2 regions of the Ferrimonas sp. YFM genome follow, and region 2 is predicted to be linked to the other one. Evidence: predicted binding sites of a transcription regulator. Region 2 holds the regulator's gene; the other holds the start of a gene.
The links. Region 2 encodes ArgR, which controls arginine synthesis, uptake and breakdown. Its sites were predicted from a motif close to ANTGAATANNTATTCANT; they were not measured.
Positions count from the first base shown of each region.

Region 1 (7,563 bases), 2.2 Mb from region 2:
TCGGTAGAGCCGGGGGCGGGGGTTGCTACTGTCTCTTCAGCAATGGCCAGGGTCGACAGGAGAAGGGTCAGAAGAAGAGAAATAAGCTGCAATGGCATGGTCCACTCACTGGAACAGAGTATTGGGGGAGCAGCTCCCCCAATAAAAACGCTCAGGTCAGCCCTGTTTACCGGCACCCATGGAGGGCAGAGTAATCCAGGTTACCCAGGTGGTGGAGAAAGGAATGGTCTTGTCGTCATCCCCGTCTTCACTCAGCTGAAGAATCTGATCGCGGCTCTCCTGGTCGAGCTTCAGCTCATCGCACACCAGCTCGGGAGAAACCGAAAAACGCTCTGCCAGATCAGCATCCAGGCCCAGCTTAATCAGTAGTTTCTGTGCTTCATTAGTCATCACACTCTCCTTGTGTAATCAGGATAAGGATAGGTTTATCGGAGCCACTTCATCGAATTTGTTGAAATAAATCAATCCGATTTACCATTGAACCCAGAGAGATTCACTGGCTACCCCGAATCTTGGATGCTAGCAGGAGAGGACAGATGCCACAACCGCTAAGTTGTAACATCTGTCGAAAAAATCAGTGTTTTTCAGCCATTTCTGGAACCAGTAACTGAGGGTCCAGCCGCTGACCAAACCAGTTGATGCGCCAGTCCAGATGGGGGCCTGTGACCCGGCCCGTGGCGCCCACCTCGGCGACCTCCTGCCCCTGGCGTACCTCATCGCCGGGTTTCACCAACAGGCGGGACAGGTGCAAAAAGGAGGAGGAGACCCCATAGCCATGGTCGATGATCAGGGTGCCACCAGAGTAGAACATGTCGGGCACCGCCAGGGTGATCACTCCGTCCGCCGGGGCCACCACCCGGGTGCCGGTGGGCGCCGCCACGTCCACGCCAAAGTGAGGACGTTTGGGCACTCCGTTATACACCCGCTGACTGCCGTAGACGCCGGTGATGGGGCCGGTCAGAGGCCAGATAAAGGCCTGTTGCCAGTCAATTCGGTCCGAGTCCACCGCCCTGGCCCTCTTCACCTGGGCACTGTCCTGGCGAGCCCGGGCGATGTCTTCCGGTTTGGGCTCCATGATGCGCTTGGCTATCCCCTCGATACGCTGCACCCGATAGGTGCGCTTGGTCAGGGTCAGGGGAAACTCGGTGGCCTCGCCATTGGCAGAAGTCACCACCACCTTATGCTCAAGCTCGGCATCCCGGCCAAAACCAAACACCAGGTTCCCCTCGGCATCGGCTCGAACCGGCTGGCCGTTCAAGGTGACCTGGCTGCCTGGCTCCACCTTGGCCCGCACCAGAGATCCCTGAGTCAGGGGGTCTTTCAGTTCCAGGGCCAACGCATTAGAAATAGTAAAAAGAGAAAAGAAAACAAGGCTCAGACTGCGGAACATGTCACATCCTTATAGGCGAAGGTAGATCCAATCCGCTATTATAGGCGGCGTCTGTACCCAAACAAGAGCATAAGAGCGGCCCATGAGTATCACACTGATTAAACGCGCCACCCTGCTGAACGAAGGGATCCGTCAACAGGGCGATCTGCTGATCGCCGACGGTCGCATCCAAAAGATTGCCCCGGAGATCGACGCCCCGGAAAACGCGCAGATCATCGACGCGGAAGGCAAACTGCTTATCCCAGGCATGATTGACGACCAGGTTCACTTCCGCGAGCCCGGCCTGACCCACAAGGGCAACATCCTCTCTGAGTCCCGGGCGGCGGTGGCCGGCGGCATCACCAGCTTCATGGAGATGCCCAACGTCAACCCCCAGACCACCAACGCCGACGCCCTGGAAGCCAAATACGCCCGCGCCGCCGAGGTGTCCGTGGCCAACTACGCCTTCTATCTGGGCGCCACCAACGACAACCTGGAAGACATTCGCAACCTGGATCCCCAGGCGGCATGCGGCATCAAGATCTTCATGGGAGCCTCCACCGGCAACATGCTGGTGGACAACCGCGATACCCTGGAGGCGATCTTCGCCAGTGCCAAGGTACCCGTGGTGACTCACTGCGAAGACACCCCGATGATCGATGCCAATGAGGAAGCCGCCAGGGCCAAGTATGGGGAAGCCGTGCCCATGAAGCTTCACGGTGAGATCCGCTCCCGGGAAGCCTGCATCAAATCCACCAAGATGGCCATAGAGCTGGCCAAGGCCCACGGCACTCGCCTGCACGTACTGCACATCACCACCGCAGACGAATTGGCCCTGTTCGAAGCCAACAAGAGCCTGGACAGCTTGGCCACGGCCAACATCACCGCCGAGGCCTGTGTCCATCACCTGTTCTTCAGCGACAAGGACTACGACACCCTGGGGGCCCAGATTAAGTGCAACCCCTCGGTGAAAACCGAGCGCGACCGTCAGGCGCTGCTGGACGCGGTCAAGCGCGACGTCATCGATGTCATCGCCACCGACCACGCCCCTCACACCTGGGAAGAGAAGCAGAACACCTACTTCAAGGCGCCATCCGGCGTGCCTCTGGTGCAACATGCCCTGCTCTCTCTGCTGGAGCATGTCCACGATGGTGTGCTGAGCCTGGAGTCTGTGGTTCAAAAGACCAGTCATGCGGTCGCCGAGCGCTTCAACCTGAAGGAGCGCGGCTATCTGCGCGAGGGCTACCACGCAGATCTGGTGCTGATTGATCTGGAGAAACCCTATCCGGTCAGTAAGGACAACCTGCTCTACAAGTGCCAGTGGAGCCCGTTCGAAGGCTACACCTTCCGCTCCACCATTGCCGCCACCTGGGTCGGCGGTGTGATGGCCTATGACGGCCAGGCGGTGATCTCCGAGCCGGTAGGTCAGAGGCTGAGTTTCAACAGATAAGGCCAATTGCGGTTGGTATAAGTACAAAAACGCCGGGCAATGCCCGGCGTTTCTTTTGGTTCGATGAGCTCAGAGCTTGAGGCCGGCTTCCATTCCCTTCTTCTCGGCCACGGCCTTTGGCGCATCTTCGTGATGCCACATACCGTTCTCCGGATAGGGCTTGAGCTCGGCACGACCTGCGGTGCGCCTCAGTTGCTGTTGCAACTCGGTCCACACCTGTTGGGAGTGCGGAGTCAGTCGGAAATGGTACTCATACTCCGGATGACGGAACATCAAAATGCCTTTCAGGGCGGGCAGGTAGCTCTTTGAAGCGTACTCCATAGACAGCACCACCTGTTGCTCCTCACCCAGCTCATCGGTATAGGTCACGGTAGAGACCACAGGGCCCGCCAGATGTTGGCCTACAGGCACCTTGAAGCAGAGCTCGAACTCATCGGCACTCACCCCTTCCACAACCCGGTGGGCATCCAGCGTCTGTGGAGTGTAAGGCGCCGACGCACAACCGGTCAGGGCCAGCACAAAGGCTAAAACAAAAATTCTCATGGCTCCCCTCCCTTAATCGACCAAATAGTATTCAACTGTGGACACCACTCTAACTTTTTTACGGTGTGGTGTTGTTGAATCCCGGTCACGAATTGAGAAAATGCCCTGCTGAGCGCGACGAATTTTACCCAATTTGCTTTGCGAGTCCTCTGCAAAACGCTGAGCAACCTCGCGGGCGTTGCGGGTGGCCTGCTCAATCATGACGGGTTTGAGCTCGTTAAGACCGGTGAACAGGAACTCGGTGCGGGCGTTGTAGTCCTCTGAGGACAGGTTCACCCCCTGTTTGGCCAGGGTAAACAGCTGCTGGCGAGCGCCCAGAACCAGGTCCACCTTGTCGGTGTAGATGGTCAGGGTCATGCTGCCACTGTATCTCAGTGGCGAGCTCTCAGGGCCATAGCTCTGTGCCAGTTTGTCGGTGACGCTTGGGGTACTCAGGGTGATCTCGCCATCGCTGAACCCCTGCAACAGCAGAAAGGCTCTGACCTGTTCGGCCTGACGCTCCAGTGCGTCGTAGACCTCAGTCAGGTCATTATCGGCAGATGAGAATTTCACTGGCCAGATGGCGATGTTGGCCGGCACCTCCTGCTCCGCCAGCCCCTTCACCACCACGGTGCGATCCAATAACTTAAACTGTTGTATCCCTTGACTTAAAATGACCGCTGCTAGGGCCATAGCTACCGCAAGAGAGATGCCTAGGATCAATGAGGACCGATTGGACATCCCTACCCTCCAAAGTAAGTAGTATTAATAATTGTAATAAGTTTTGGTTTAATACGCTGGCTTTCGCCTGACAGCGGACGAAAAAGGTCAGCTAAACCGGCACGCATTATTTTGTGGTTTGTGTCATTCAACCTGCGCGTCCGTTACACACCTTACCAAAGCGACCCTGAGGTGCAAAAACAAAAAAAGCCGGTGTTTCCACCGGCTTTTTCAAAATGACTCTGTCTTAAAACACCAGATGGGCCATGCCTGCAATCACCGGCAGAGAGACCAGGGTGCGCAGCAGGAAGACCACAAACAGCTCGAATACATTGATTGGAATGCGGCTGCCCAGCAGCAGAGCGCCGACCTCAGACATGTAGATAAGCTGAGTCACCGACATCGCTGCAATCACGAAGCGGGTCATCTCGTTGTCGATGCCGGCTGCGATGATGGAGGGGATAAACATATCCGCGAAGCCGACCACCATGGTCTCAGACGCCTCCTGAGCGAAGGGGATCTGCAGCATCTCCAGCAGAGGGACAAAGGGCGCTCCCATCCAGGCAAACAGGGGGGTGTACTCCGCGATCACCAGGCCCAGAGTGCCGACAGCCATCACCACCGGCAGGATACCAAACACCATATCCACGGCGTTCTTGATCCCCTCTTTCACCACGTCCAGAGGGTTTTCGATGCGATCGGCGGTCTTCAGGGCATTCAGGTAGCCATAGGAGAGAACGTTGTGACCCTGAGGAATCATCTCGGCGTCGGCGGCACGAACGCTGCCGTCAATCAGCAGATCTTTCTTGCGGCTCAGAGGCGGCAGACGAGGCACAATGATGGCCACGACGACACCCGCCAAACAGATGGTGGCGTAGAAAGGCACGAACAGGTGCTCCAGCTTCACCTGGGCAATCACCACCAGAGAGAAGCTGATGGACACCGCGGAGAAGGTGGTACCAATCACCGCCGCTTCACGCTGGGTGTAGAACTTGTCTTCATACTGCTTGCTGGACATCAGGATGCCTACTGAGCCGTCCCCGAGCCAGGAGGCCAGACAGTCGATGGCAGAGCGGCCAGGCAGGTTGAATACCGGGCGCATGATCTTGGTCAACAGGGTACCGATAAGTTCCAACAGACCAAAGTGAGTCAGCAGGGGCAGCAGCAGGCCGGCGAAAATGAATACTGCAAACAAGGTAGGCAGCAGGTCGCCAAAGACAAAGGTGCCGGTATCGCCGCTGATGATCATCTCAGGGCCGGTCTTGGTTACCACCATGGCCACGAAGATGGCACCGGCCAGGCGAGTGACAAACCAAAGAGGGCTGACGTTCAGCAGGCTGTTGAGGAAGCCACTGCCGGTAACGAATTTGGGTTTGAACAGCTTCACCACGGTGGTGGCGATGCCCATGAGGATCACCACGGCTGCGACCACATTGGGCAGAGCATCACCAATCACTGCTTTCAGGCCGTTGGCCAGAATGGCGATGGGAATGGTCAGCCCCTCTTCGTAGATCACCGGGGTCATAAAGAGCAGTACCCCCAACAGGGAGGGCAGCAAGAACAGCATCAGGTTTCTGCTGGTTTTCACCTGATTGTCGTCGGTTGCGTGCTTATGCATGTGTGTTGCCTTGTAATTTTTATCTGATGAACACCGGCTGTGCTTACCAACCGGCTCACCTGGAATTTAGGTTCGCCTATGCGATTGGTGCGCAGGTTAGCCGATGCCACCCACATTGTAAAATATAAATTCTGGCTTTATGCATAAATATGAGCACAAAAAGCCAATTAAGGGACGAATTGAATATAAATTCGCTTTTTGGGCAAACGGTTACCGATCTGGTTTTTTACATCCCAGAAACAAAAAGGGCCCCGTCTTAACGACGAGGCCCTTTTTATGCGATCAGGCTCACGCTTTCAAGCGTCTTTGCAACTGATCCAGCAAATTTGGCGGAACACCTTTGATGGTGATGGTGTCATTGACCTGGTCCCAGACCACCCTTTCACCCAGGTGATGGGCATCGAAGGAGACGGAGACACCGCCACCGGTTCCGGAGAACTTCTTCAACTGACGCAGGGTGCTCTGATCCCCAGGGAAGGTCTCCTCCAGATCATACTCACCGGCCGAGGTAAACTGATAGAACTCCTCGGCCCCGCGATCGGAAAACTCATCAGCGATGTCCTTGAGCTGCACTTCACCGCCGGAGCTTATCTGGGTCTTACAGTAATCGAACACCGCATCACGACACTGCTGGCGCTCATCGGCGTCCAGATCGGTGGTGGCCACGTAGTCTTCCAGTGCCTGCACCAGCTCCTTGTTCTGGTTCTTGGCATTCACCCCTTCAACGCATCCCATAAAGTCGAGGAAGAAGTCGGCAACCTTGCGCCCTGCCCGTCCCTTGATAAAGGAGATGTACTTCTTGGAGGAGGGGTCGGCCCGCCACTCGCTGAGATCGATGCGCGCCGCCAGTTGCAGGTTGGACAGGTCCAGGTGCTCACTGCCGTGAACCTCCATCTCCTGAGACACAGACACACTTGGCTTGGGGGACATCAGCGCCACGAACAGGTAGTCACAGGCGATGTGATTGTAGGATGCCAGCAGCAGGTAGCCGCCCTGAGCAAAATCGTATTTCCCCAGCTCCGCCTCCAGCAGCTTGCCTGCCTGGCCACTGAACTCCACAAAGCCCAGGTTGCCGGTATGCCACTGGGTCAGGGCGTCAGAAAACGCTTCATTGGCCTCGCCATCTCCCTCTGGCACACCAAAGTAGCCATATCCTTTGCCCGCCTTGGCGGTATAGAGACGGTGCAACTCGCCGAGCAGCTCGTCCAGGGCGTCGGACTGCTCCAGAGGCTGTGGACGCAACTTACAACGCAGCTGGCCTTCGCCGTCCCTCTGCACCGCATGCAGAATCGCCTGATCAATCTTAATCATCTTGTTCCTGGTGTTAGTGGTTCACGCACAGATCGGCTATTATACTGCGCCTTTGAATCAACATAACAGGAAAAGCCATGGCTATTCTGTCCAAATACAGCAACGACCAGGTGGAAAAGTTGCTGAACGAGCTGCTTGTCGTTCTGGAGAAAAACCAGACCCCTACCGATCTGGCCCTGATGGTGCTGGGCAACTGCGCCACCGACATCATCAACCGTGATGTGGCTCCCGGCGCCCGCAAGCGTCTGGCCGAACAGTTTGGTCAGGCCCTGCTCGCCTCCGTCGACAGCCGTCACGACGCCTGATGCCCGAGAGGTGACCCTATCCTGGGTCACCTCCCTCCCTTTAGGTGTCTATCCTCCAAAACAGGCAGGATTTACACCAGTTTACTGGTATAGCGTCTTGTTTCCGCTTAGGATATGAGCTCCTAATAAGGAATACTGCCACATCCATGCACGCAACCGATCTGCAAAGGGACAAAGTCTCCCGCCTGGTAACCTGGGGTCACTGGTTTGCCTTTATTAATGGCCTGCTGGCCGCCATCATCGCAGTTCGCTATGTGAAGCTGCTGGG
Region 1 covers NZ_AP027368.1:2,817,866-2,825,428, forward strand. The annotation lists gene QUE41_RS13200 (tetratricopeptide repeat-containing diguanylate cyclase) at 1-98, opposite strand, end outside; gene QUE41_RS13205 (hypothetical protein) at 157-390, opposite strand; gene QUE41_RS13210 (M23 family metallopeptidase) at 575-1,336, opposite strand; gene QUE41_RS13215 (dihydroorotase) at 1,473-2,819, shown strand; gene QUE41_RS13220 (hypothetical protein) at 2,889-3,362, opposite strand; gene QUE41_RS13225 (SIMPL domain-containing protein) at 3,375-4,082, opposite strand; gene QUE41_RS13230 (YjiH family protein) at 4,309-5,679, opposite strand; gene yejK (nucleoid-associated protein YejK) at 5,968-6,990, opposite strand; gene QUE41_RS13240 (DUF1414 domain-containing protein) at 7,068-7,295, shown strand; gene QUE41_RS13245 (DUF3413 domain-containing protein) at 7,442-7,563, shown strand, end outside.
Region 1: QUE41_RS13230 (YjiH family protein) is a predicted target of ArgR. The motif match lies at 5,858-5,875, and genes of this name have one in related genera.

Region 2 (7,563 bases):
GCGGAGCCCGCCCTGAGAGGGGTGCTGGCGGAGATCGCCGCCTGGTTGCAGGCCTCGGTGGATCAGAACGCGGACAGTGCCTTTAACGGCTTTGTGGCCGTCGGCGCCAACTACTGGGATACCCTCTACCCCGATGCCCGTCCCGCCAAGCTGCGTCCCTTCCCCAGCTTCGAGCAGGACGACCGCAAGGCGCCGGTGCAGCCGGTGGACCTGTTTATCCACATTCGCTCCGACCGGGTAGACATCAACCATGTGGCCGCCATGGAGGTGTGTCACCGCCTCAGGGGGCTGGTGCAACTGGTGGAGGAGGTGCGCAGCTTCCGCTACCTGGACAACCGGGATCTGACCGGCTTTGTGGACGGCACCGAGAACCCTCAGGGGGTGCACCGCCGCGAGGTGGCCCTGGTGGGCGACGAGGACACCTCCTTCCGCGGTGGCAGCTACATCCACATCCAGCGTTACCAGCACAACATGGACCGCTGGAACGGCATCAGCCTCAAGCAGCAGGAGGACACCATTGGCCGTACCAAGATGGAAAACGTCGAGTACGCCAGCCAGGACAAGCCCCTGACCTGCCACATCAAGCGCACCAACCTCAAGGATGACCAGGGCAAGTCCATGGAGATCCTGCGTCAGAGCATGCCCTACGGCACCATGAAGGAGCAGGGTCTGTTCTTCATCAGCTGCTGCAGCACCCCGGTCCACTTCGAAGCCCAGCTGAAGTCGATGATCCACGGTGACGGCCATGGCCACTATGATCACCTGCTGAACTTCACCCAGGCGGTCACCGGCGCGGCGTTCTTCGCCCCCTCTCTGGACTTCATGGAGTCCGCCGTCGGCTAAACAGCCTGACAATAAAAAAGGTTCTTCGCACATTAGCGGGAACTAGATACGAAAACGGCTGGAAAGGTTATTGTTTAGTCGCCAAACACAAACAATCACCACCAGCCGTTCTCGATGCAAAAGCTTACCTTGCCTATCTTACCGTGGGAAGGGTTTTCCCCCACTCATACTGAGCTCCACCACGATACTCTTACCATCCATTTAACCCCCACGGGCCCCGGTCAATGTCGCTGTGGCCAAGCTGTCAGTCGGGTTCACGATGTCACTCTCCGCACTGTTCAGGAGCGTGATATTTTTGGCTACCAGACTTTGCTGTCTGTACCACTGCGCCGACTACGCTGCCCTGACTGTGGTGTGGTCACTGAGTGCCTTTCCTGGCTGGAGCCCCATGCTCGCCAGACCAACCGACTTATCCTGTACGTCGAGCAACTGCTTAAGCGGATGCCCATCAAGCACGTTAATGAGATGACCGGTTTGCACTGGCACACCCTCAAACGACTGGATAGACGGCGCCTGGCTCGGGAAGTCACCGAGCCGGACTGGAGCAAGGTACGACGGCTGGTGATGGACGAATTTGCCCTGTTCAAGGGCCACCGCTACGCCACGGTCATCGCCGATGCCGACACCCACCAGGTGCTGTGGGTTGGCGAGGGCCGTAGTCGAGAGGCGATACGACCGTTCTTCCTGACGTTGGGAGAGCACTGCCAGCATATCGAAGCGGTAGCCATGGACATGAATACCGCCTTCGACCTTGAGGTGGTGATGCATTGCCCCAATGCCGCAGTGGTCTACGACCTTTTCCATGTGGTGGCCAAATATGGCCGGGAAGTGGTGGACCGGGTGCGAGTGGACCGAGCCAATGAACTGAGGCAGGACAAACCGGCGAGACGAAGGGTGAAACGAGGTCGCTGGGTGCTGCTGAAGAACCGGGAGAACATGACCGACAAGCAGCATGCCTATCTGGAGGAACTGCTGGCCGAGAACCGGTCGCTGATGGTGGTGTATCTAATGCGGGAACAGTTGAAAGAGTTGTGGTATGCCGACTGTCCCGATGCAGCGCTAAGCCAGTGGCGGTTATGGTGGCAACAGGTCACCGAGAGCGGCATCGAGCCGCTGATTCGCTTCGCAAAGAAGCTCAAACCCTACCTCAAAGGCATTCTCGCCTCGGCTACCTACCGGCTGCACACCTGTAAGCTCGAGGGAATGAACAACAAGATAAAGGTCATCAAACGCATGGCTTACGGATACCGGGACAGCGACTACTTCTTCTTGAAGATACGAGCCGCTTTTCCCGGTAATGCGCGATGAACCATAAAAAAGGCCCGCTCAGTGCGGGCCTTTCTGTTTTCTGCGACTGGGTATCAGCCCTTGTAGTTGAACAGGTCCTTGACCGTCTGCAGCGCCTTATCGATGTTGTCCGCCTTGGTGGGGGCAATAAAGATGGTGTCGTCACCGGCGATGGTGCCCAGGATCCCTTCGGGCTTGCCGATGGAGTCCAGCAGGCGGGCGATCAGCTGGGCGGCGCCCGGGCTGGCCTTCACCACGATCATGGCGCCGTTGTGGTCCACGTCCAGCACCAGGTTCTTCAGGGGGCTGGTGGCGGTGGGGACACCCAACTCGGCGGGCAGGCAGTAGACCATCTCCTGCTTGGCGTTGCGGGTTCGGACGGCGCCGAACTTGCTCAGCATGCGTGACACCTTGGACTGGTTGATGGTGCTGAATCCGGCAGCCTGCAGGGCATTGACGATCTCGCCCTGGGAGCCAAAACGCTCCTCTTTCAGCAGGGATTTGAAAACGCGGATTAGCTCATCCTGATTGCGGGTCGACTTCATTCTGGCAGCTCGTTGTTTCTAGAGAGTTATTCATTTTGCCTATTTGCCTCTGGATAGGCAACCACAGGCCCAGAAGGGCAGTGGAGCAGAGCTCGGGTTAAGGGTCAATAAGAGATTGGTAAAATTGCCTTTAAACCCGTGTTTGGGTATGGTGAGCGCAGACATTCAAACGCGATCCATGTCACATCAAAGGATAGATGGAGAACCCCATGAAAGTAGCAGTACTCGGCGCGGCCGGCGGGATTGGCCAGGCTCTGGCACTTTTGTTGAAACTGAACCTGCCCAAGGGCAGCGACCTGGCTCTGTATGACATCGCCCCGGTAACCCCAGGCGTTGCCGTGGACATCAGCCACATCCCCACCGCAGTGAACGCCAAGGGCTATGCGGGTGAAGATCCTACCCCCGCCCTGGAAGGCGCCGACGTGGTGCTGATCTCCGCCGGTGTGGCTCGTAAGCCCGGCATGGATCGTGCGGACCTGTTCAATGTGAACGCCGGCATCATTCGCAACCTGGTGGGCAAGGTGGCCGAAGTGGCGCCCAAGGCCTGCATCGGCGTGATCACCAATCCGGTGAACACCACGGTGGCCATCGCCGCCGAGGTGCTGAAGAACGCCGGTGTCTACGACAAGCGCCGCCTGTTCGGTGTCACCACCCTGGACGTGATCCGTTCCGAGACCTTCATTGCCGAAGCCAAGGGCCTGAGCCCCGAGCAGGTGAAGATCAACGTCATCGGTGGCCACAGCGGCGTGACCATCCTGCCTCTGCTGTCTCAGGTTGAAGGCGTAACCTTCTCCGATGAGGAGATTGCCTCCCTGACTCACCGCATCCAGAATGCGGGCACCGAAGTGGTGGAAGCCAAGGCCGGTGGCGGCAGCGCCACCCTGTCCATGGCTCAGGCGGCCTGCCGGTTCGGTACCTCCCTGGTGCGCGCCCTGCAGGGCGAACAGGGTGTGGTGGAGTGCGCCTACGTAGAAGGCAATGGCGAGCACAGCCGCTTCTTCGCCCAACCGGTGCTGCTGGGCAGCGAGGGTGTGGCCGAGGTGCAGAGCTACGGCGCCCTGAGCGAGTTTGAACAGAAGGCCCTGGACGGCATGATGGAGACCCTGGTGGGCGACATCGACAAGGGCGAGGCCTTTGTGAACGGCTAAGCCGTCAGCCAGACAGAGAAAAGGCCCCGATTGGGGCCTTTTTTGTCTCTGGCACCTGGCGCAGTGAGCCAGCCTTAGCTGCGGCGGTCCACGGCGATGCGGGCCAGGGACTCCAGGGCCACCTTGGCGTCGCTGTCCGGCAGCGGGGCCAGGGCGGCGATCGCCTTGTCCGCTTCCTCGTTGGCGCGGTCCATGGTGTACTCCAGGGCGCCACAATGGTTGAGGGCGGCCAGGATGGGGTCGATCTCCTCGGTGCCGCCATTCTCGATGGCGGCGCGGATCAGCTGACGCTCCTCCTCGCTGCCTTTACCCATGGTATAGATGAGGGGCAGGGTAGGCTTGCCTTCGGCCAGGTCGTCGCCGATGTTCTTGCCCAACTCGTCCGCTTCGGCGGTGTAATCCAGTACGTCATCCACCAGCTGGAAGGCGGTACCCAGGTAGCGGCCGTAATCGGACAGCGCCTTCACAATCACCTCATCCTGGTTGGCCACCACCGCCGCCAGACCGGTCGCCGCTTCGAACAGCTTGGCGGTCTTGCAGTAGATCACCTGCATGTAGCTCTCTTCGGTGGTGTCGGGGTCGTTGCAGTTCATCAACTGCATCACTTCACCCTCGGCCAGTACGTTGGTGGCCTCCGCCAGGCCTTCCATCACCTCATGATTCTTCATGTCGGTCATCATCTGGAAGGAGCGGGTATAGAGGAAGTCACCCACCAGCACACTGGCCTGGTTGCCGAACAGGGCGTTGGCGGTCTCCCGCCCCCGGCGCATGGTGGACTCGTCCACTACGTCGTCGTGAAGCAGGGTGGAGGTGTGGATAAATTCGATGATGGCAGCCAGGCGGATATGGTTGTCCCCCTCGTAGCCTACGGATTGAGCGGCCAACAGAGTCAGCAACGGACGCATCCGTTTCCCGCCACCGTTGATGATATAGAAGGAGAGCTGGTTGATCAGGACAACATCGGAGTGGAGTTGCTCGTAGATCATCTGGTTGACCAACTTCATATCGTTGTCGGCCAAGTCTCGGATGGCGTTCAGGTCCATAATATATCCGGCTGTAGGCTGCCAAACTCGGCAGCTGTAAGTATAATGTGCACAGTATGGAAGCGAATTCTACCCAAATTCCACGCGCATAACAGCCGCATTTGCCCATTGATTGAGGTGTCGCTCAATTCGGTCAGATCCTTCCGCGATCTTTTTTATCCTGGGTCTTGCCTGTTTTGTGTCCTTGGCGTAGAATGCCCGGCCATTGTCAACAAGTTTTAAGCCACACCCTGACCCCAACATGGCGCGGTCGGCGTGTGAAGCGGAGTTTTTACTATGTACGCGGTTTTCCAAAGTGGTGGTAAGCAACACCGTGTTAGCGAAGGCCAGACTGTTCGTCTGGAGAAGCTAGACGTTGAAACCGGTAGCACCATTGAGTTCGATAAAGTTCTTCTGGTTGCGAACGGCGAAGACGTAAAGGTCGGTGTTCCTTACGTAGATGGCGGCAAGATTGTTGCTGAAGTTGTGACCCACGGTCGTGGCGATAAAGTTAAGATCGTCAAGTTCCGTCGTCGCAAGCACCACCGTAAGCAGATGGGCCACCGTCAGTGGTTCACTGAAGTTAAGATTACTGGCATCAACGCCTAATTACGGAGTAACGAGAAATGGCACATAAAAAAGCTGGCGGTTCTACTCGTAACGGCCGTGATTCAGAAAGCAAACGCCTTGGTGTTAAGCGCTACGGCGGCGAGTCTGTACTGGCAGGCAACATCATCGTTCGTCAGCGTGGCACCAAGTTCCACGCCGGTGACAACGTAGGCGTAGGCCGCGATCACACTCTGTTCGCCACCGCGAACGGCAAGGTGAAGTTCGAAGTGAAAGGCAAGCAAAACCGTAAATTCGTGAGCATCGTTGCCGAGTAATTCGTTCACCGAACGATCTGCAAGCCCCGCCATCGGCGGGGCTTTTTGCGTCCAAGGGGGAGAGGCGATCCCTGATGATCCCATCCTTGGTATACTATTAGCTGTTTTCCTGACGGGTTAGAGCGATGAAATTTGTAGATGAGGTGCTGATCCGGGTTGAAGCCGGAGACGGCGGCAGCGGCGTGGTGAGTTTCCGCCGTGAAAAGTACATCCCCAAAGGGGGCCCGGACGGCGGTGATGGCGGCGATGGTGGCGATGTCTACCTGATCGCCGATGAGAACCTGAACACCCTCATCGACTACCGCTTTGAGCGTTGCCACCGTGCCACCCGCGGCTCCAATGGTGCCAGTGCCAACTGCACCGGTCGGCGGGGTGAGGATAAGGTCCTGTCCGTGCCCGTGGGCACCCGGGCGGTGGACTCCGACACCCAGGAGCTGATCGGCGACCTGACCAAGCACGGTCAGAAACTGCTGGTGGCCAAGGGCGGTTACCACGGCCTGGGTAACACCAGGTTCAAGAGCTCGGTCAACCGCACCCCAAGGCAGAAGACCCTGGGGACTCCTGGTGAGCACCGTGAACTCAAGCTGGAGCTGCTGCTGCTGGCGGACGTGGGCATGCTGGGTCTGCCCAACGCAGGCAAGTCCACCTTCATCCGTGCGGTCTCTGCCGCCAAGCCCAAGGTGGCCGACTACCCCTTTACCACCCTGGTGCCCAACCTGGGTGTGGTCCGGGCCAACGCCTCCGAGAGTTTCGTGGTGGCGGACATCCCCGGCCTGATCGAAGGGGCCGCCGACGGCGCCGGCCTGGGGGTTCGCTTCCTCAAGCACCTGGAGCGCTGCCGTGCCCTGGTGCACCTGGTGGACGTGGCCCCCATTGATGAGAGCGATCCTGTCGAGGGTGCCAAGGCGATCATCAAGGAGCTGGAAACCTACTCGCCCAAGCTGGCGGCCAAACCGAGAATCCTGGTGCTGAACAAGCTGGATCTGGTGCTGGACGAAGAGAAGGATGAGCTGGTTCAGCGCATCGTCGACGGCCTGGAGTGGGAAGGGGAGGTACGCACCATCAGCGCCCTGTCCCGCACCGGCACCGATGATCTGATTCAGGAGCTGATGGCGATGCTGCGCGATATGCCTCGTGAAGAGGAGCAGCAGAGCGAAGAGGATGAGGTGGAGTTCAAGTGGGAGCACCACCATAAAGAGCAGATGGATCAGGCGGTTGTCGAAGAGGACGACGATGACTGGGACGACTGGGACGACGACGACTACGACGTCGAAGTGGTTTACCAGCGTTAATCTGAACAGTGAAAAAGGGGCCTCGTGCCCCTTTTTGCTGGCCGAAAAAGAGTATTATTCGAAGAATACACCTGTTTGTGAGACGTGTTTTTGGGGAGTCTGGGGTTGGAACTCGCTCAGCAGAATGAGATCACCCGGCTGGCGGTCAGAGCCGCTCAGCTGATGTTGGCCTGGGGGGCCGAAAGTGAACTGGTGGAAGACGTGGGCCAGCGTCTGGGGGTGGCCCTGGGGGTCGAGAGCGTGGAGTTGTCCATCTCCTCCACCTCCCTGGTGCTGACCACCCTCTACCAGCAGCGCTGCGTCACCACCACCCGTCGCCTGCGGGACCATGGCCTGAACATGGACATGGTGTGTGAAGTGCAGCGCATCTGCGTCATGGCGGAGAAGGGCCTGCTGGACCTGGATCAGGTGGGCCGCAAGCTTCGTCAGCTCAAACCCAAAACCTGGAACCGCTGGCTGGTGGTGGCGATCATCGGCCCCTCCTGCGGCAGCTTCGCCTACCTCTTCGGCGCCGACGATACCGCGGTGATGCTGACGGTGCT
Region 2 covers NZ_AP027368.1:357,849-365,411, forward strand. The annotation lists gene QUE41_RS01790 (Dyp-type peroxidase) at 1-843, shown strand, start outside; gene QUE41_RS01795 (ISL3 family transposase) at 958-2,151, shown strand; gene argR (transcriptional regulator ArgR) at 2,205-2,675, opposite strand; gene mdh (malate dehydrogenase) at 2,885-3,823, shown strand; gene ispB (octaprenyl diphosphate synthase) at 3,898-4,866, opposite strand; gene rplU (50S ribosomal protein L21) at 5,143-5,454, shown strand; gene rpmA (50S ribosomal protein L27) at 5,472-5,729, shown strand; gene cgtA (Obg family GTPase CgtA) at 5,855-7,021, shown strand; gene QUE41_RS01830 (threonine/serine exporter family protein) at 7,184-7,563, shown strand, end outside.